2 linked regions of the Alloactinosynnema sp. L-07 genome follow. Each later gene encodes a partner of the first gene's protein in a complex. Links are inferred from orthologs where the notes say so. Each region holds a gene or a part of one and is shown on either strand. Other genes may lie near its edges.

The links.
Region 2: the proteins of BN1701_RS04665 (region 1) and BN1701_RS26065 are in contact, whole or in part, in a solved structure (PDB 8BNU), measured with the Escherichia coli proteins. The link is inferred for Alloactinosynnema sp. L-07 from one-to-one orthologs.

What each region holds. Positions count from the first base shown.
Region 1 is NZ_LN850107.1:948,923-952,398, forward strand. Bases 1-2,965 are described here. They hold BN1701_RS04665 (3-hydroxyacyl-CoA dehydrogenase NAD-binding domain-containing protein), read left to right. Parts: upstream 1-382; coding sequence 383-2,548; downstream 2,549-2,965. Other genes in these bases: BN1701_RS04660 (acetyl-CoA C-acetyltransferase), read left to right, coding at 1-363. Outside these bases: uraD (2-oxo-4-hydroxy-4-carboxy-5-ureidoimidazoline decarboxylase), read left to right, coding at 3,161-3,476. UniProt on the Escherichia coli protein: Catalyzes the formation of a hydroxyacyl-CoA by addition of water on enoyl-CoA. Also exhibits 3-hydroxyacyl-CoA epimerase and 3-hydroxyacyl-CoA dehydrogenase activities.
Region 2 is NZ_LN850107.1:5,724,731-5,741,427, reverse strand. The notes cover bases 1,591-4,427. They hold BN1701_RS26065 (acetyl-CoA C-acetyltransferase), read right to left. Parts: upstream 3,731-4,427; coding sequence 2,450-3,730; downstream 1,591-2,449. Other genes in these bases: BN1701_RS26060 (3-oxoacyl-ACP reductase), read left to right, coding at 3,819-4,427; BN1701_RS26070 (ATP-binding protein), read right to left, coding at 1,591-2,324. In the rest of the region: more of BN1701_RS26070, read right to left, coding at 1,131-1,590; more of BN1701_RS26060, read left to right, coding at 4,428-5,159; BN1701_RS26055 (MaoC/PaaZ C-terminal domain-containing protein), read left to right, coding at 5,159-5,992; BN1701_RS26050 (hypothetical protein), read right to left, coding at 6,049-6,603; BN1701_RS26045 (helix-turn-helix domain-containing protein), read right to left, coding at 6,600-7,676; BN1701_RS26040 (TetR/AcrR family transcriptional regulator), read right to left, coding at 7,754-8,407; BN1701_RS26035 (SCP2 sterol-binding domain-containing protein), read left to right, coding at 8,488-9,132; BN1701_RS26030 (SCP2 sterol-binding domain-containing protein), read left to right, coding at 9,150-9,767; BN1701_RS26025 (hypothetical protein), read right to left, coding at 9,780-10,196; BN1701_RS26020 (ABC transporter permease), read right to left, coding at 10,193-10,720; BN1701_RS26015 (carboxypeptidase-like regulatory domain-containing protein), read right to left, coding at 10,829-12,196; BN1701_RS26010 (dihydrolipoamide acetyltransferase family protein), read right to left, coding at 12,453-13,826; BN1701_RS26005 (alpha-ketoacid dehydrogenase subunit beta), read right to left, coding at 13,830-14,855; pdhA (pyruvate dehydrogenase (acetyl-transferring) E1 component subunit alpha), read right to left, coding at 14,855-16,057; BN1701_RS25995 (hypothetical protein), read right to left, coding at 16,370-16,697.

The sequences.
Region 1 (3,476 bases):
GCCCGGATCGTCTCCGCCGCGGTCACCGGCGCCGAGCCGACCATCATGCTCACCGGTCCCACCCCGGCGGCGAAGAAGGCGCTGGCCCTGGCGGGTCTGACGCCGGACGACATCGACCTGTGGGAGCTGAACGAGGCGTTCGCGGCGGTCGTCCTGAAGTTCATGAAGGACCTCGACATCCCGCACGAGAAGATCAACGTCAACGGCGGCTCGATCGCCATGGGCCACCCGCTGGGCGCCACCGGCGCGATGATCACCGGCACCATGGTCGACGAGTTGGAGCGGCGCGGTGCCCGGCGCGCGCTCATCACCCTGTGCATCGGCGGCGGCATGGGCGTCGCGACCATCATCGAGCGCGTCTGATCCCGGAGAGATCACTCAAATGACTGAGAACATGTTCAAGTGGGAGTCGGACGCGGACGGCATCGTCACGCTGACGATGGACGACCCTGGCCAGTCGGCCAACACGATGAACGAGACCTTCCGCGTCTCGCTCGCCGCCACCGTCGACCGACTTGAGTCCGAAAAGGACTCGATCGCCGGCGTCGTGCTGACCTCGGCCAAGAAGACCTTCTTCGCGGGCGGCGACCTCAAGCTGATGGCGAAGGCGGGCCCGGCCGACGCGCAGGCGATCACCGACCAGTGCAACGGCATGAAGCGCGACTTCCGTCGCCTTGAGACCCTTGGCAAGCCGGTCGTGGCCGCCATCAACGGCGCCGCGCTCGGCGGCGGCCTGGAGCTGGCCCTGGCCACCCACCGCCGCATCGCACTCGACGTCAAGGGCAGCGAGATCGGCCTGCCCGAGGTGTCGCTCGGCCTGCTGCCCGGCGGCGGCGGCACCGTCCGCGTACCGCGCCTGATCGGCATCCAGAACGCGCTGCTCAACGTGCTGCTGCAGGGCCAGCGCAACAAGCCCGCCAAGGCCAAGGAGATCGGCCTGGTCGACGAGGTCGTCTCGACGCCGGAGGAGCTGATCTCGGCGGCCAAGGCGTGGATCAAGGCCAACCCGGCCGCCCAGCAGCCGTGGGACGTCAAGGGCTTCAAGATCCCCGGCGGCGCCCCGTCGCACCCGGCGTTCGCGGCGAACCTGCCCGCGTTCCCGGCGAACCTGCGCAAGCAGCTCAAGGGCGCCCCGATGCCCGCGCCGCGCAACATCCTCGCCACGGTCATCGAGGGCTGCCAGGTCGACATCGACACGGCGACCAAGATCGAGACGCAGTACTTCGTGGAGCTGGTGATCGGCCAGGTCTCGAAGAACATGACCAAGGCGTTCTTCTTCGACCTGCAGGCCATCAACAAGGGCAACAGCCGCCCCGACGGCCAGCCGCAATGGCAGGCCAAGAAGGTCGCCGTCCTCGGCGCCGGAATGATGGGCGCCGGTATCGCCTACTCCAGCGCGCGGGCCGGGATCGATGTCGTGCTCAAGGACGTCACCCTTGAGTCGGCCGAGAAGGGCAAGGCGTACTCGGAGAAGATCCTGGCCAAGGCGGTGTCGAGGGGCAAGCTGACCCAGGAGAAGGCCGACGAGGTCCTCGCCCGGATCAAGCCGACCGCCGACCCGGCCGACGTCGCGGGCGTGGACCTGGTCGTGGAGGCCGTGTTCGAGAGCCCCGAGCTCAAGAAGAAGGTCTTCAGCGAGATCGAGGACCTGGTCGCCCCCGACGCGCTCCTTGGCTCGAATACGTCGACCCTGCCGATCACGCTGCTGTCGGAGGGGGTGAAGCGGCAGGAGGACTTCATCGGCCTGCACTTCTTCTCCCCGGTCGACAAGATGCCGCTGCTGGAGATCGTCGTCGGCGAGAAGACCAGCGACGTCGCCCTGGCCAAGGCGTTTGACTACGCGCTGCAGATCAAGAAGACCCCGATCGTCGTCAACGACAGCCGAGGCTTCTTCACCAGCCGGGTCATCGGAACGTTCATCAACGAGGCCGTGGCCCTGGTCGGCGAGGGCGTCGCGGCGTCCTCGATCGAGCAGGCAGGCCTGCAGGCGGGCTACCCGGCCGCGCCGCTGCAGCTGCTCGACGAGCTGACCTTCACCCTTCCGCGCAAGATCCGCGAGGAGACCAAGGCCGCCATCGTGGCGGCGGGCGGCACCTGGAATACCCACCCGTCCGAGGTCGTGCTGGACCGCCTGATCGACGAGTTCGACCGCAAGGGCCGGTCCTCGGGCGCGGGCTTCTACGAATACGACGACGAGGGCAAGCGAGTCGGCCTCTGGGCAGGCTTGGCCGACGCCTTCGCCGTCGAAGGCGTCGACGTGCCGCTGCGCGACATGCAGGAACGCATGCTGTTCGCCGAGGCCCTGGAAACCGTGAAGTGCTTCGACGAGGGCGTCCTGCGTACGATCCCGGACGCCAACATCGGGTCGATCTTCGGCATCGGGTTCCCACCCTGGACCGGTGGTGTCATCCAGTACATCAACGGGTATGAGGGCGGCCTGGCAGGCTTCGTGGCCAGGTCCCGCGAGCTGGCCGACCGCTACGGCGCTCGGTTCACCCCGCCCGCCTCCCTGGTGGAGAAGGCCGAAAAGGGCGAGATCTACAAGTAAGAACCAAGCAAGGCAGGAGAAGGGCGGTCCCACCAGGGGCCGCCCTTCTCCCATTTCAAGGGAAGGGAGAGGGGGAGGAAGGACAGTGGGGAAGCGAGTGGGGAGGGTTGGTGATCCTCCGCCAACCCAAGGGGCCCAACAGAACGGTCTGTTTGGGTGGTTCGCCTTGATTCGGGGTAAATGGGCCTAAACGCGCGGTGCGGGTGAGGTTCCTTGAGCTCGCCTTTTGACCCGCACAGGCCCATTTTCGGGGTCCCCGAATCAAGGCGAACCACCCAAACAGGCGCCTCCCGCCAAGCTGGCCGACGAGCACCGCCCGGCCGACGAGCACCACCACACCGGCCGATGAAGCACCGCCAGCCAGCGACGAGCACCGCTAAGCCCGCCCGACGAAGCACCGCAGGCCCGGCAAGCACCCCGGAAGCCTGCCCAGCGTCAGCCCGGAGAGATCGCGGCCCGCCATGATTCCTCCGATCCCCCGATTCTGCCGCCGGACGCAACCGAGTTTCCGCAGCTAGCCAACGCTGTAGGGGCCTCCAGCGACCACCTGACGACTGCATGAATTCCCCGTTGTCAGTGGCCGCGAACAGCCGGCCGGTGTCTACTTGGCTGGTGCCCGGCGACTCATTCCTGTCCAGACTCAACGCCGCCGACTCCGAGGGGGCCATCGCCACGCTGCTTCCCTGTTGTGCGTCGCGGCGTTGGGCTGGGGAAATGGCGGACAACCGGCCCTACCGGGACCTCCACAGCCTGACCACCACCTCCACCGAGATCTTCGAGCGACTCGCCTGGGATGACGTGCGCGAGGCACTCGACGCCCACCCTCGGATCGGTGAGCGAGCGGCGGGTCCGAGTCAGGAAGCGACCTGGTCGCGGGCCGAGCAGGCCGCCGCCCAGGGGGCCGATGATGAGCTGAAACAGGCCAACA
Region 2 (16,697 bases), 4.8 Mb from region 1 along the record:
GAACCCCAAGATCAGGACCGACCCGGCCGCGCCTGCGTTGAGGTAGGCCTCGGTCGGGTCGAGCAGCCTGCAGTTGGTCGGATACAGCCCGGCCTGCGCGATGGTCCGGGTGGCGGCGACGGCGTCGGCGTAGTCCTGGAAGGTGACCGAGGCCGTCAGCTGCCATTTCGGCCGGTCCTGGAGTCGCACCCACGCCTCGGTGATCACCCCGAGTGTCCCCTCCGACCCGAGGAACAGCCGGTCCGGCGACGGTCCCGCCCCCGACCCCGGCAGCCGCCGCGACTCGCTGACACCCACCGGCGTGACCACCCGCAGCGACTCGGTCAGGTCATCGATGTGCGTGTAGAGCGTGGCGAAGTGCCCACCCGCGCGCGTCGCCAGCCAGCCCCCGAGAGTGGAGAAGGCGAACGATTGCGGGAAGTGGCGCAGGGTGAGGTCGTGCGGGCGCAGTTGGTCCTCAAGGTGCGGGCCGAACACCCCGGCCTGCACCCGCGCGGCCCGGCTGGTTCGGTCGATGTCCAGCACCTGGTCGAGCCGGGAGAGATCCATGGTCACCGCGGGTCCGTCGAACCGTGGCTCGACCCCACCGACCACCGAACTGCCGCCACCGAACGGGATCACCGGAATCTCAGCCCTGGTGCACCAGTCGAGGATGTCGATCACGTCCTGCTCGGACCCGGGCCGTGCGACCAGGTCCGGCACGTGGTCGAGCCGCCCGTGCAGGTTCCGCACGACATCCCGGAACGCCTTCCCGTGTGCGTGCGCGGCCCGGTCGACCACGTCATCCGAACACAGCTCGGCCAGCGAGGCGGGGGCGTCACCCGAGAGGGCGCTATCCCGAGGTCCTCCGGCGCGGGTGGCGCGTGGTCGGTGAAGTCGTGTTCTGGAAGCACCGCGCGGACCCGGGTGACCAGGTCAACGGCCTCCGCGTCGGTGACGGCGTCCTCGACCGTTCCCCAGCCCCACCACGACCGCATCGCTCCTCCTTGAATTGACTTGCCGGTACCTTGCCCCGGACTCCCCGGCCCTCGCCGCCGCCCGTATGGGCGGGCCCTGGCCGACTAGGGCTCGGATGGCGGCGGCGAGATCCTGGACGACGCCGGCCCGATGCGCACGGATCGCCGGGCTGCTTATTCGTCCATCCCCAGCAAGTACCGGCCGAAGTGGGGCACCGTGAACGCGATCCTGCCCCGTTCCGCCGAGTAGATCAGACCTTTCTTGATCAGCGAGTCCCGCGCGGGCGACAGCGACGACGGCTTGCGTCCCAAGTAGACGGCCACGTCCGACGTGCCCGCGCCCTCGTCCTTTCCCTCCGTCAGCTCCGCCATCGCCCGCAGGTACTCCCGCTCCGCAGGGGTCGCTCGTTCGTACCGCGAGCCGAAGAAGCCGACCGCCAGTTCCGCTTCCGCCTCGGGGGCCGCCACCGCGACGTCTTCGACGGTGATCGGATCGTCCGGGGCCGCGTCCCAGGCGGCTTTGCCGTAGGCCTGGATGAAATACGGGTAGCCGCCCGATCGTTCGAAGAGCGCGTCCAGGGCGGCGGGCGTGATCCCGGCTTCCTCGCGGTCGACCGGTGCCAGCACGGCCTGGTCGGCGTCGGCTCGGTCCAGGCGATCGATCCGGACGTAGCGGAACAGGCGCTCGGAGTAGGACTTGCTCGCCGACAGCACCGCGGGCAGGTGCGGCAGTCCCGCGCCCACGACCACCAACGGGGCGCCCGACTGGGACAGTTCGTGGCAGGCGGCGCACAGTGCGGAGATGTCGTCGGCGCCGATGTCCTGCATCTCGTCGATGAGGACGGCAACGCCGGTGCCGACGTCCTGGGCGAGTTCGGCGACGTCGGTGAACAGTTCGACCAGGTCGATCTCGATGTCGCCGGAGTCCGCGCGGCCGGTGGTGGCGGGCACGTCGATGCCCGGCTGCCAGCGTTCGCGGAGCTTGGCGTTGTCCGGGCTGGCGCGCAGCGCGAACGCCTTGAGCACGCCAAGCACCTGCTCCACCCGGTCCGGCGCGCGGTGGCGCACGGCCAGGTCACGCACTGCGCGGTGCAACGCGGCCGACAGGGGGCGGCGCAGGTCGGCGTCCGGGCGGGCCTCGATCTTGCCCGCGCCCCAGCCGCGGCGGACGGCCATCGAGCGCAGCTCGCCCAGTAGGACCGTCTTGCCGACGCCGCGCAGGCCGGTGAGGACCAGGCTTCGTTCCGGGCGGCCCCGCGCGACCCGCTCCAGGACCACCTCGAAGGCCTGTAACTCCTTCTCGCGGCCTGCGAGTTCCGGCGGGCGCTGGCCTGCGCCGGGGGCGAACGGGTTGCGGACCGGGTCCATCATCCGACGGTATCGGCGTCTCTAGTGTCAGCCCGATATTTGGCGAGAATCCCCTACGGCGTGTCGACCGTAGAAACGACTACGGCTCTCTAGTCCGAAGACTAGAGAGCCGTAGAGGACCGTACTTACTTCTCCAGGATGGCCGTGACGCCCTGGCCACCCGCCGCGCAGATCGAGATCAGGCCGCGGCCCGAGCCCTTCTCGTCGAGCAGCTTGGCCAGCGTCGCCACGATCCGGCCGCCGGTCGCGGCGAACGGGTGGCCCGCGGCCAGCGAGGAGCCGTTGACGTTGAGCTTCGCCCGGTCGATCGAGCCCAGCGGCTCGGTCAGGCCGAGCTTCTCCTTGGCGAACGCGACGTCCTCCCACGCGGCCAGCGTGGCGAGCACCTGCGACGCGAACGCCTCGTGGATCTCGTAGAAGTCGAACTCCTGCAGCGTCAGCCCGGCCCGCGCCAGCATCCGCGGCACCGCGTAGGCGGGCGCCATGAGCAGGCCCTCGCCGCCGTGGACGTAGTCGACGGCCGCCGTCTCGTGGAAGGTCAGGTACGCCAGGACCGGCAGCTTGCGCTCCTTGGCCCACTGCTCCGAGGCCAGCAGCACCGCGGACGCGCCGTCGGTGAGCGGGGTGGAGTTGCCCGCGGTCATGGTGCCGTCGGGGCCGCCGAACGCGGGCTTGAGCTTGGCCAGCTTCTCCGCCGACGAGTCCGGCCGCAGGTTCTGGTCGCGCGCGAGGCCCTGGAACGGGGTGACCAGGTCGTCGAAGAACCCGCGATCGTAGGCGGCGGCGAGCTTCTGGTGGCTCGAAGCCGCCAGCTCGTCCTGCGCCTCGCGGGTGATCCCCCACTCCTTGGCCGTCAGCGCGGCGTGGCCGCCCATCGACAGCCCGGTGCGCGGCTCGGAGTTCTCCGGGCGCTCCGGCGCCAGGTGGCTGGGCCGCAGCTTGGCCGCCAGCGCGAGCCGCTGCCCGACGGTCTTGGCGTTGTTGAGCGCGATCAGGATGCGCCGGAGATCGTCGTTGAGCGCCAGCGGCGCGTCGCTGGTGGTGTCGACACCGCCGGCGATGGCCGAGTCGATCTGGCCGAGCGCGATCTTGTTGGCCACCTGCATGATCGCCTGCAGACCCGTGCCACAGGCCTGCTGCACGTCGTAGGCGGGCGTCTCGGGCGAGAGCTTGCTGCCAAGCACGCACTCGCGGGCGAGGTTGAAGTCGCGGCTGTGCTTGAGGACGGCGCCCGCGGCGACCTCACCGACGCGGACGTCCTGCAGGCTGAACCGGGCCACGAGCCCGTCCAGCGCGGCGGTGAACATGTCCTGGTTCGACGCTCGGGCGTAAGGCCCGTTGGACCGGGCGAACGGAATCCGGTTCCCGCCGACGACCGCGACGCGGCGTACGCGAGTAGGGGCCATCTCATCCTCCTGAGCACGGATTTACATCTGCGGTAGCATTCTAACCTACTCATGAGTAGGATTACTAGCGAGTAGGGAGGCGCAACGAATGACTGACCGCTACCAACAGTTCAGCACTTCCGGCGTCGGACGGCTTCTCGTGAAGCGTCTCGGACTGCCGAACCCCGAGCCGCTGCGGCGGTACCAGCCGGGCGAGCCCGCCCTGACCGGCCCCGCGCTGGTCGGGGGCACCGGAAGGCTGGCCGACGGGCTCGGCCAGGTGCTGAAGTCCGCCGGGATCGAGGTGCTGACCTCGGCCGGGACCGACACCCAGAAGTACGGCGCGCTCGTGTTCGACGCGACCGGGATCGCGAGCCCGGAGCAGCTGCGCGGGCTCTATGAGTTCTTCCACCCGGTGATGCGCTCGGTCGCGTCGTCGGGTCGGATTGTCGTGCTCGGCACCCCGCCCGAGGCCGCGAAGGACCAGGGCGAGCTGATCGCCCAGCGCGCGCTCGAGGGTTTCACCCGGTCATTGGGCAAGGAACTCAAGCGCGGCGCGACGTCGCAGCTGGTCTACGTCCAGCCGGGCGCCGAGGACAAGGTCGAGTCGACCCTGCGCTTCCTGCTGTCGGGCAAGTCCGCCTACGTCGACGGCCAGGTCATCCGGATCGGCACGCACGGCGGCGACGTCAGCGAGCCGGAGAACTGGACCGCCCCGCTGGCGGGCAAGATCGCGCTGGTCACCGGCGCCTCCCGCGGCATCGGCGCGGCCATCGCCGACGTGCTCGCCCGCGACGGTGCGCACGTGATCGCCCTCGACATCCCCGCCCAGGGCGCCGACCTGGCCAAGGTCGCCAACCGGGTCGGCGGGTCGACCTTCCAGCTCGACATCACCGCCGCCGACGCCCCAGCCAAGCTGGTCGAGCACCTCAAGACCCGCCACGGCGGCGTCGACATCGTGGTCCACAACGCGGGCATCACCCGCGACAAGACGCTGGCCAACATGAAGGACGGCGCGTGGGACTCGGTCCTCGCGGTCAACCTGACCAGCCAGCTCAAGGTCAACGAGGTGCTGTTGTCTGAAGGTGCGCTCCGCGAGGGCGGGCGCATCATCGGGGTTTCGTCGATCGCGGGTATCGCGGGCAACCTGGGCCAGACCAACTACGGCACCAGCAAGGCCGGGGTCATCGGCATGGTCAACGCCTACGCCGACGAGTACGCGGCCAAGGGCATCACGATCAACGCGGTCGCCCCCGGCTTCATCGAGACCAAGATGACCGCCGCGGTCCCGCTGTTCATCCGCGAGGCCGGCCGTCGGATGAACTCGATGTCGCAGGGCGGTCTCCCGGTCGACGTCGCCGAGACCATCGCCTGGTACGCCAGCCCGGCCTCGGGCGCGGTCAACGGCAACGTGGTCCGGGTCTGCGGCCAGAGCCTGCTGGGGGCGTGATGGAGCTCAAGGAGTCGCCGAACCTGGGGCTGCTGTTCCCCAAGGCGGTCCTCGCGGGCTTCACCAAGAAGGGCGGCGCGCTGCCGGACCGCGATTATGTGCGGTCCGGTGTCGCGGTGGATCCGGAGCATCTGGCTGCCTACAACCGGGTGTGTGAATTCCGGCTGACTGATGAGCTGCCTGCCACGTATCCGCACATGTTGACCTTTCCTATGCAGGTCAAGCTGATGACCGACGGCGATTTCCCTTTTCCGCTGGTCGGTTCGGTGCATGTGGCGAACCGGATCACGCAGACTCGGGCTTTGCGGGTGGACGAGAAGTTCGATCTTCGGGTGCATGTGGAGAATCTGCGTGCGCATCCGAAAGGGCGTCAGTTCGACATGGTCAGCGAGGCCTCTGTCGATGGTGAAGTGATCTGGCACGACGTCAGCACTTATCTGCGGCGTGGTGGCGGGTCTGGTGAGGCGGAGTCGGGCGAGCGGGCTGAACTGCCTGAGCCGACGTCGTTCTGGAAGGTTCCGGACGATATCGGGCGGCGGTATGCGGAGGTCTCGGGTGATCGCAACCCGATCCATATGCATGCGTTGACGGCCAAGTTGTTCGGGTTTCCTCGGGCTATCGCGCATGGCATGTGGACGAAGGCTCGGTGTTTGGCCGCGTTTGAGGGGCGGCTGCCTTCGGCGTATTCGGTGGATGTCCGGTTCAAGTTGCCGGTGCTGTTGCCTGCCAAGGTGGGGTTTGTGGCTCGGGAGCAGGGTGGTGGGTGGAAGTTCGATCTGATCAACGCGCGGAAGCCGCAGCCGCACGTTGACGGGATCATCACCCCGCTGTGACGCCAGCCTGACGGTCACCCGATCCGGTGGCCGTCGGGCTAGGCTCAAGGCCCTGGTTATTCAGGTGAGAGCTGGATCAAACCGCGTTCATGACACCAGCTTGGAAACTCCGCACCGGTACAGGGGAGTCGCATTCCCGACGCTTGAAGCATATCGACCAGGTTTCCGGCGGCCACCGGCGTGAGTTTGCTGTCGTTGCAGGCGCGTGCCAGCAGCCAGATGGTTCCGTGGACCGCGAGTCCGAACTTGCTCGCGACCTTCCGGGCGTCGCCGTCATCAGTGATGGCGATCCCGCCCAATAGTTCGGCGGCCGCGAACACGCTCGCTTCGCCCTGGTTCCTTCGCGCGGCGCCGACTCGTTCGATCCACTTCGCGAAGCAGTCCAGCTCGGAAATCGAGTCGAGACGCCTGGGCCTCACCCAGTCCATTTCCAGGGCGCTTGCGAGGAGTGGGTGAGTATGAACCCCATCTTTGATCTCGTTCAACACTACGTACGTCGTGTAGCACTGGTCCGCGACGAGCAGATCGCGAAGGACGTCGAGCCGGTCGATCCGCGCGAAGTGATTCAGGCACATCGCGTCCAGGACGAACTTGCTCGATGGGGCCGTCACGGCTCGGGCTCCTTGCCAGCGACCGTCGGTAAGTCGCTGAGCCGGATCTGTCCGTGCATGAGTTCGACGGCGCGGTCAGCCGTGATGTAGGCCGCTCGCCATGCGTTGATTACGGCGTGCGCGTATTTGGGCGGGACCCGGACACTGTTGAGATCGGCCTGGGGTGCCCAGCCGACCGCGTCCTTCAGTTCCGCTTGTGTAGGAGCGACCGCGCACCATTTGTGCACGTGTTGGTCGCCGATGACTCCCGCGTGGGCTGCTTGGCGGACCGCGAGTGACCAGGAGGTGCGGTAGCGCGCAGCCATGATGACGAGGTCATCCCGGCTGTTCGTCCGGCATTTCTCGGAAATGACCTGCGTGGGGAGCAGCAGTTCGGATGCGAAAGCGTCCACAATGCCTTCGCGCTCAGCTCTGGACACCGCCACGCCAAGGTCGCTGGAGTATTCATCACCCAGGATGAAATGCCCGAGTTCATGTGCGGCCGTGGCGCGACGGCGTCCGGGGTCGGCTTTTCCGCTGATGATGGCGACAGCGGTGTCGCCATCGATGAGCGACGCGCCGTCTCCCGGGATGTTGTCGACAAGCAGGAGCTGACCTGCCGCCTCACACACGGACATCAGAGTTTCAATTGGACGGTTCGAAAGACCGAGTTGATCTCGGAGCCAGAGTGCCGCCTTTCGGGCAGCTTCCGCGTCGGCGGCGCCATCCTGGTACGACATGGCGGCGGGTGCTGTGAATACCCCGAGGTTCTCCAACTGCCGAACCTCGCGCAGCCAGGCGAGCAGAGCGGCTTCGATCCGGTACGACTCGCGAGCTGCCTCGCTGTCGGTGTCTTCGACGATCTGGGCGCGTCGGGATACGACCTGCGGTCTGGCGGAAAGGAAGTGGCTCATCGGAACCTTGAGCGCCTCCGACAGGCGGACGAGTTCGAGCGCGTCGATATGCCGATCGCCTGACTCGATCTTCGCGATCTTCGTTCGCTCGAGCTGGACGAGCTGGGCGAGCCGCTCCTGCGACAGGCCTGCCGCCAGCCGGGCCTCCCGTACTCGTTCACCAACAGCCGACCATTCCATACCCCTATGGTCGTGCGATTTTCGCACGTGTCAAGCGAGTGGGTGCAGTCGTTACCCAACCGGGCGAATCTGCGCACTCATTTGGGGGTCGGTGTCCAGATCGTGCCGGTGACCAGGTCGCCGAAGCCCATCCAGACCAGGTTCATCAGCCACGACGCCACGGTCGTGTCCGGGACCTCCGGGTGGTCGAGCCACCAGTCGGCCAGGGACTCGCTGGCGCCTACCAATGCGGCGGCCATGGCCTCGGTCGACTTGGCTGGGGACTCGCCGCGGGTGGTGGCTGAGCGGACCAGGAGGGCGTCGACCAGGTTGATCGCGCGGCCGCGCATGGCCAGGAGTTCCTCGCTGAACGGGCCGCCCTGGGAGGTGGCCTGGCGGTGCAGGACCCGCCAGCTCTGCTTCTGTTCGCCGACGAACTGGAAGAAGGCGCGCAGGCCGTGCCACAGCTGCATGTCGGGGGCCAGGTCGCTGCTGACCCCGGCCGCGATGGCCTCCATCAGCAGGGTGGCCTCGCGCCGGATGCAGGCGGCGAACAGGTCTTCCTTGTGGCCGAGGTAGGCGTAGATCATCGGCTTGGAGACCCCGGCGACCTCGGAGATCTCGTCCATCGACGCGTTGTGGTAGCCGTATTGGGAGAAGACCCGCACGGCGGCGTCGAGGATTTGGCGCTCGCGGACCTCGCGGGGCAGACGTTTCACCCGCGCCGGTTTGCGCTCTTCTTCGACGCTCACCCGATGGCCTCCAATTCCTACTTGCACGTAAATCTACTCGCCCGTAGCCTACTCGTCAGTAGGTAAGGAGGGCTGACCCGATGACCGAGACCCGCCGGACGCTCGACGCGCTGAAGCCGCGGGAGTTGGTGGAGCTGCTTGATCGGTTGACCATCGAGGAAGCGGCCACGATGGACATAGATGTCGATGCTATCGGGCGGGCGATCGATCCGAGGAAACTCGGGCGCACTGGCCTGTCCACGATGCTGCGCGCGTTCGCGCGACTCGCCGCCGAAGGCGCTGACCTCGCGCTGTCCAAGCTGGCCGCCGTCACCTTCGCCAAGATCATCACCGACGCCTCCAAGGACCAGCTCCAGTCGATCATGGTCGACCCCGCGCTGCGGGCGCAGGTGCTCGACGAGGTCTACCGCAGGATGGGCACCCACCTGCGCCAGGACCGCACCGGCGGCCTGCACGCCGTCGTGCACTGGCGGCTGACCGGAGGCGCGGGCGAAGGTGGCTACGACCGCTACGAGACCTTGATCGAAAACGGGGTCTGTTCCGTTAACCGGGACCTGGAAGGCCAGCCGCGAGCCACCATCACGGTGTCCCCGGTTGACTTCCTCAAGCTGATCACCAACAACGCCTCGGCCCCGGTGCTGTTCATGACCGGCAAGCTCAAGGTCCGCGGTGACCTGGCCTTCGCGGCGGGTCTGACCGGCCTGTTCGACCTCCCACGCGCTTGACGGGGCAGACTGCAGCCATGCCCGAAAGACGGAAGCGGTCGTGGCGGCGCAAGCAGAAGTGGCACCGGATCGAGCCGCGCACCATCCACGACCTCGACGGCTTCGCCGAGGCGATCGACCCGGCCAAGCTGACCCCGGCGCAGTTCGTCCGGCTGATCGAGGTGCTCGACATCCTCGGCTCGTCGGGCACCGGCCTGGAGTTCGCGGGAATGAGCACGCAGGTGTTCATCCGCTTCCTCGGCCGCTGCTCCCGCGACCACCTCGAAGCGCTGATGGAGCAGCCACGACTGCGTCAGGTGGTGTTCGAGGAGGTCTTCAGCCGGATGACCACCCACCTCGACCGCGACCGCGCCGCCAATCTCCAGGCCGTCATCCACTGGCGGTTCACCGGCGGCGCGGGCGATGGCGGCTTCGACCGGTTCGAGACCGTGATCGACAACGGCACGTGCGAGTCCGCCGACCACCCCACCGCCGACGCCAGGGTCACCGTCACCATCGCCCCCGCCGACTTCCTGCGTGCGGTCGCGGGCACGGTGAGCCTGCCGATGCTGTTCCTGTCGGCGAAGGTGAAGGTCAAGGGCGACATCGCCTTCGCGGCCACCCTGATCTCCTACTTCGACCTGCCCAAGGCCTGACTCGGCCCAGGCTCAGAGCAACGCCAGCACCGCCGCGCCGACCGGGCCCAGCCAGGTGGCGATGCGGCCGATGGCGTCGGTCAGCGAGGTGCCTGCCTGGGCCACGGCGCCCGCGTTGACCAGAGCCCGGGTGAACCGGTGCAGGTGATTCCCCACGCCTTCCGGATCGGCTTGGTCGGCCGCCTGCCGGGCCTGGCCGAGCGCGGACGCCGCCGCCGAGCGCTCTTGCTCGCTGAGTCGCAGTTTCCCGAGCAGGCCGCTCAGGTGGTCGAGGTCGCGCAGCAGTTCTGGCGGGACCTGCACGACCATGTCGCGGCCCGCGTACACGCCGCCGCGGTTGTCGACGTTCTGGTGCCAGGTGCGGTTGTCCTGGTGGTAGTTGCCGCCGACGTTGATGTTGCCGCTGCCGCCGATGTTCTGCTGGCTCATCGGTAGTACTCCCGTCGCCGTCGGTCCCGCTCGCGTTGTTCGTGGCGGCGCAGTGCCGCTTTCGACATGGATCGCCCGGCACCCGCGATAAGGCCGCCTGCCAGGAAAGCGCCGAACGCGATCGGGATGACTGGAAGGCCGTTGAACTCCTTGTTGAACAGGTCCGGCGTGCCGCCGTCGTTGATGCTCGCGCCGAAGCTGAAGATCGTCCAGGCGAACGCGGCGAACCCGGCCAGGGCGATGACCATGCCGATGAAGGCGATGAGCCTGCCGATGCCACGTCCGCTGCCCCGGCCGATGCCCATGTCCTGACCGGTGTCCACGTGGAACTGGTCGCCCTCGTAGTAGGCGCGGTTGCGGTTCTCGATGTAGTCGCGGTTGGCGTACCGGCCGTGGCGATTGTCGACGTTCTGGTGCCAGGCGCGGTTGTCTTCGTGGTAGTTGCCACCGACGTTGCGGTTGCCGTAACCACCGACATTGCGTTGGTGAGGACGCCTGCGGTCCTGATATGGGTCGTGGGGCATGTCGCGCCGCCTTCGAGCGTGCGGAATCGAGCCGACAACCCCAGTATCGGCCACTCCCGCCGCCCTGTGACGGGTATCACGCAAACGGTCTATAGGGGCCCGCACTTGTCACGGCGTCGGAACCACGAGATCGAGCTGTGCGACCCCGCCTGCTTCGACCTCGACCGGCCCTGAACACGCGACGTCCGGTGCCACCGACGCGAGATAGGTGATCACGAGCTTCTGCGAGCCCAGGCCGGTGAGGACATACTCAGGCCCGGGGAGGATCCGACCCTCCGGCGCCGCGTAGTCGCCAGTACGGTCGTTGAACGCCCGAACGACGATGGACTCGCTCGGTCGTGTCGCGCCGATTAGGCGTCCAGTGACGGTTCCCGCGTCGGCGAGCCGCACGTCAACAGTCCTGTTCCGTCCTGAATAGACCGTGATTGCCCTGGCGTCGAGCCGGTGGGCGGCACCGCCGGACCACGTCCACGCGTAGGCGCCGGTGTAGTCCGGGAACTGCGGTCGCCAGTCGTAGGGGCCGAGTCCGCTGATCGTGTAGCGACCGTCAGCCGCGGTACAGGTGACACCGGCAGGTTGGCTGGGTGATGGGCCCGCAGGCGTGACGGTCGGGCAGAGTCCATGGACCGGTCGGCCGTCGCGCGCGGCGGTGACCGTTCCGGAGATCGTTCCCGCGCGGTCGAGGTCGACGGCGGTATGCGCGGTCTGCCCGGCGACGGCCTCGATCCACTTGGCCCGGTCGATGTTGCCCGTACCGCCGTGGACGCCGACCCACTGGCTGCCGTGCACACTGTCGGTGGCCCGCACAAACGCGCGATGGCGACCTGGCCGCATCCCGTCGAACCGCACGAGCCCCTGGTCGTCGGCACAAATCGACTCGGTCCCGACGACGCCCCGCGCGCCTGCCTCGACCAGTGTCACGCACGCGCCGCTGACGGGCGTGCCGGTGGCCTTGTCCCGCATGGTGAAGGCGAGTCGAGCAGCTTTGGTCGCCGCCACGGCCAGTGCCGTGGTGTGGTCTTCCGACACGACGACGTCGTGCAGTGTCTCGGTGAGGTAGCCCTGCGGCGGTGTGACCAGGAGTGTGTAGGTGCCCACGGTGACCTGGCTGATGACGAGTCGACCCGCGCCGTTGGTGCAGCCGCGAATCGGCATCGGTCCGGACAGCGTGGACAGGCAGGCCCCGACCGTCGGTTCCGCTGTGCGTGCGTCGCGCACCGTCAGGTCGATGCCGCCGGTCGGCAGCGAGATCTCGCGGTGCACGGTCTCGACGCCTGCCTGGATGGCGATCGGGTCGGCGGTGGCGAAGTCGGACTTCTGGGTCGCCCACTGGGTGCGACCACTCGGGGAGCGGAACAGGATCTTGTAGTCGCCGACCGGGACGTTGGTGATGCGGATCCAGCCGTCGACGTCGGTCACACCCCAGCCCCGCAGGGTTTGCGTCATGTCGAAGATCGAGACCCCGGCGTTCGTCACGGGCGAGCCCGCCGCGGTCGTGTACCGAGCCGACAGTGAACCGACTTCTGTCGTCGCGTTCGCAGGTGCCGTGGCGAAGCCGAGCAGGAGTAGCAGCGCACCACACAAGAGAGTCGTTCGTCGAAACATCCGCAGGTCTCCATCCGCCGAAGCCGATCTTGACCATCGGGTGTCGCCGCGCGCGAGTCCAGTGTTTTGGTCCCCCATGACAAAACCCGCTGTCCCGGCGAACGGGACAGCGGGTTTCGCGGCTCGGTCAGTACGTGATCGCCAGCGCCGGGTCGGCGAGCAGCGCGCCGACGTCGGCGAGGAATTCCGAGCCCTGCTGGCCGTCGACCAGGCGGTGGTCGAAGCTCAGCGCGAGCTGGCAGACCTTGCGGATCTTGATCTCACCGTCGACCACCCACGGGGTGTCCCGGATCGCGCCGAAGGCGAGGATCGCGGACTCTCCTGGGTTGATGATCGGGGTGCCGGTGTCGACGCCGAAGACGCCGACGTTGGTGATCGTGATCGTGCCGTTGACCATGTCGGCGGGCGGGGTCTTGCCGTCCCGGGCCGTCGTGGTCAGCAGGTCGAGCGCCTCGGCGAGTTCGCGCAGCGACAGGGTGTCGGCGTCGCGGATCTTGGGCACGATCAGGCCGCGCGGCGTGGCGGCCGCGATGCCCAGGTGCACGTAGTCCTTGTAGACGATCTCCTGGGCGGCCTCGTCCCACGACGAGTTGACCTCCGGCGTGCGGCGCACGGCCATGGCGATGGCCTTGGCGCAGAACGCCAGCGGGGTCAGCTTGACCCCCCGGAACTCCGGGTGGTTCTTCAGCTTCGCCCGCAGCTCCATCATCGGCGTGACGTCGAGTGTCAGGAACTCGGTGACGTGCGGCGCGGTGAAGGCGCTGGCGACCATGGCCTGCGCGGTGACCTTGCGGACGCCCTTGATCGGCACCCGCCGCTCGCCGCGCGGGGCTACCACGGCGGCCGGGGTGTCGACCGGTCCGGACGCGGCGCGCTCGACGTCGGCGCGGGTGATCACGCCGCTCTCACCGCTGCCGGTGAGCGAGCGGATGTCGACGCCGAGGTCCTTGGCCAGCTTGCGGACCGGCGGCTTGGCCAGCGGGACGTACCCGCCGGGCAGGTCGAGCAGCGCGGCCGGGCTGTCGGGCACGACCGGCTCCGGGTCGGGCACAGGACCCTGGTGGTGCTCGAACGCGGCGGCCACCGTGCTCTGTGCCGCCTCGGCCGCGGCCGACGCGGGGACGGCCGGGCCCTTGCGCGCGCGCCGCTTGGCGGTGACGGTCTTGGAGCCGTAGCCGACCAGCGGCTTCATTTCCTCTTCCACCGGCGCGGCCGCCGCGGGAGTGGAACCGTTGGTCGGTTTGGCGGCGCCACCGGGGTCGACGTCGATGGTCAGGATCGGCGCGCCGACGTCGACGGTCTGGCCGGGCTTGACGTGCAGCTCGGTGACCACGCCCGCCCACGGGCAGGGCAGCTCGACGGCGGCCTTGGCCGTCTCGATCTCGACGATGATCTGGTTGACCGTGACCGTGTCGCCCGGCTTGACGTGCCACGACAGGATCTCGGCCTCGGTGAGGCCCTCGGCGGTGTCGGGCAGCGGGAAAGTCTTGTACTCAGGCATCGACTACCACCCCAGCGAGCGGTCGACGGCGTCGAGCACTCGGTCGAGGTCGGGCAGGAAGTGCTCTTCGAGCTTCGCGGGCGGGTACGGCACGTCGAAGCCGTTGACCCGCAGCACGGGCGCCTCCAGCGAGTAGAAGCACTCCTGCTGCACCTTGGCCGCGATCTCGGAGGTCAGCGACGCCTCCGACGGCGACTCGGACACCACGATCAGCCGACCGGTGCGGCGCACCGAGTCGTAGACCGGGGCCAGGTCGAGCGGGGAGAGCGTGCGCAGGTCGATGACCTCCAGCGACTTGCCCTCCTCGGCCGCGGCGGTGGCCGCGTCCATCGCGACCTTCACCGACGGCCCGTAGGCCACCACGGTCGCGGTCGTCCCGGTGCGCAGCACGCGCGAAGCGAACAGCGGCTCTGGCGTGGCCGAGGTGTCGACGTCGGCCTTCATGTTGGCCGAGTGGTAGTAGCGCTTGGGCTCGAAGAACAGCACCGGGTCGTCGCACTGGATGGCTTGCTGGATCATCCAGTAGGCGTCCACCGCGTTGGAGCAGGTGACGACCTTGAGGCCCGCGGTGTGCGCGAAGTACGACTCGGGGGACTCGGAGTGGTGCTCGACCGCGCCGATGCCGCCGCCGAACGGCACGCGGATGACCATGGGCACCTTGACCCGGCCCTGCGTGCGCGCGTGCAGCTTGGCGACCTGGGAGACGATCTGGTCGAAGCCGGGGAAGATGAACCCGTCGAACTGGATCTCGCAGACCGGCCGGAAGCCGCGCACGGCCAGGCCGACCGCGGTGCCGATGATGCCGGACTCGGCCAGCGGGGTGTCGAGCACGCGGTGCTCGCCGAAGTCCTTCTGCAGACCGTCGGTAATTCGGAAGACACCGCCGAGCTTGCCGACGTCCTCGCCCATGACGATGACCTTGGGGTCGGCCTCCATCGCGGTGCGCAGACCGAGGTTGAGCGCCTTGCCCAGGGTCAGCGACTGGGTCCTGGAGTCAGTAGCGGGCTTGTTGATCGCGGGTGCGGCCATCAGTGCTCACCTCCGAAGCCTGCGTGGTAGGAAAGGAACTCGTCGCGCTGCGCGTCGAGGACCGGGCTCGCCTCGGCGTAGACGTTGTCGAACATCTGCTCGACCGGCGGTTCGGGCATGTTGAAGCAGAACTCGCGCAGCTCCACGGCGAGCGCGTCGGCGTCGGCCTGCACGGAGTCGAAGAACTCCTGGTCGGCGTCGTGGTGGCGGACCAGGTTGACCCGCAGCCGCTCGATCGGGTCCTTGAGCTTCCAGGCCTCGAGTTCGTCGGAGAGCCGGTAGCGCGTCGGGTCGTCGGTCGTGGTGTGGGCGTCCATCCGATACGTGAACGCCTCGATGAGGACCGGCCCGTTGCCGTGGCGGCAGGCGTCGAGCGCCCACCGGGTGACGGCGAGGGTGGCGAGGACGTCGTTGCCGTCGACCCGGATGCCGGGGAAGCCGTAGCCGCGAGCGCGCTGGTAGAGCGGCAGGCGCGTCTGGCGTTCTGTGGGCTCGGAGATCGCCCACTGGTTGTTCTGACAGAAGAAGACGAGCGGCGCGTCGTAGACCGATGCCCACACGAAGCCCTCGTGCACGTCACCCTGCGAGGTCGCGCCATCGCCGAAGAAGACCACGGTGGCCTCCCCGTCGTCGTCTCCGACCTTGCCATCGAACCGCTGGCCCATCGCGTAACCGGCGGCGTTGAGCACCTGGTTGCCGATCACGATGGTGTACGGGTGGAAGCGGGTGGCGTTGGAGTCCCAGCTGCCGTTGTCGGTGCCGCGGAAGATGCCCAGGAGTTCCTTGGGGTGGATCCCCCGGCACCACGCGATGCCGTGCTCGCGGTAGCTCGGGAACGCCATGTCGGTGGGTCGCATCGCCCGGCCCGACCCGATCTGCGCGGCCTCCTGGCCGAGCAGCGGGACCCAGATGCCGAGCTGGCCCTGCCGCTGCAGTGCGTTGGCTTCCCGGTCGGCACGCCGCACCAGGACCATGTCGCGGTACAGCCCGCGCAGGTCGTCGGCGGTGACATCGGCGACGTAGCGGTCGAACTCCGGGTTCTCGACCCGTTCACCCTCGGGGGTCAGGAGCTGGACCAGCTCCGGACCGCCTTCGCTTGTCGCTCGCAAACCCGCGATCACCTGCTCTGCTGTTGGGGCAGCGGCGGTGGCGGCGGGGCCCTCACGGGGCTCCGGGTGCGTCCACGTTTCTGGGGACGACATGTGCGTTCTCCTCGTGTCTGGGCCGCACAGTCGCTCGTGGCGACGGCATGCAGCCGCGCCGCCGGTCACCTCGCCCACCCGGTTCTGGATGGTTGGCCACCGTCGGCGCTGACGGTTCTCCCCGACATCCTGACACGTTCGGGGCAACAGTGGTGAGGCCCGGATGGCCCCTAGCCGTCGGGAATGCGCCGCTGATCAGCGAAAACGCTCGGATTCCCGACGTTAGGGGCTCAAAGGGGCACGCGGTCACAGCAGCTCAGAAGAGTCGGGTCCGCGACCTGGAAGAACCTTCATGTCCGGTCGTGAGCTGCGTCACTCGAAGTTGACCAACATGTCGAGGTCGCCCCGGCTGAGCGCAGAGAACACCATCCCGGGCGTCTCGCTCTTGGCGCTGATCCGCACGGTGTCCCCCACGGTTTCGACGGTGGCCCCTGGCAGAATTTTCGACCAGGGGGTGCCTGACGCCGTTTTGGCGCCTTTGAGGGTCGCTTCGAGCTGTTTGCGCAGTTCGCCCGCGTCTTCTTCGGACTTGGCCCGCAGGCACACGATGTCGGTGGTGTCGTCGCCGATCCGGACCCCGGCCGCCACGGCGGGCCTGCGCTCCACGGCCGCCTGGATGATCGCCGCCGAGACGTCGTCC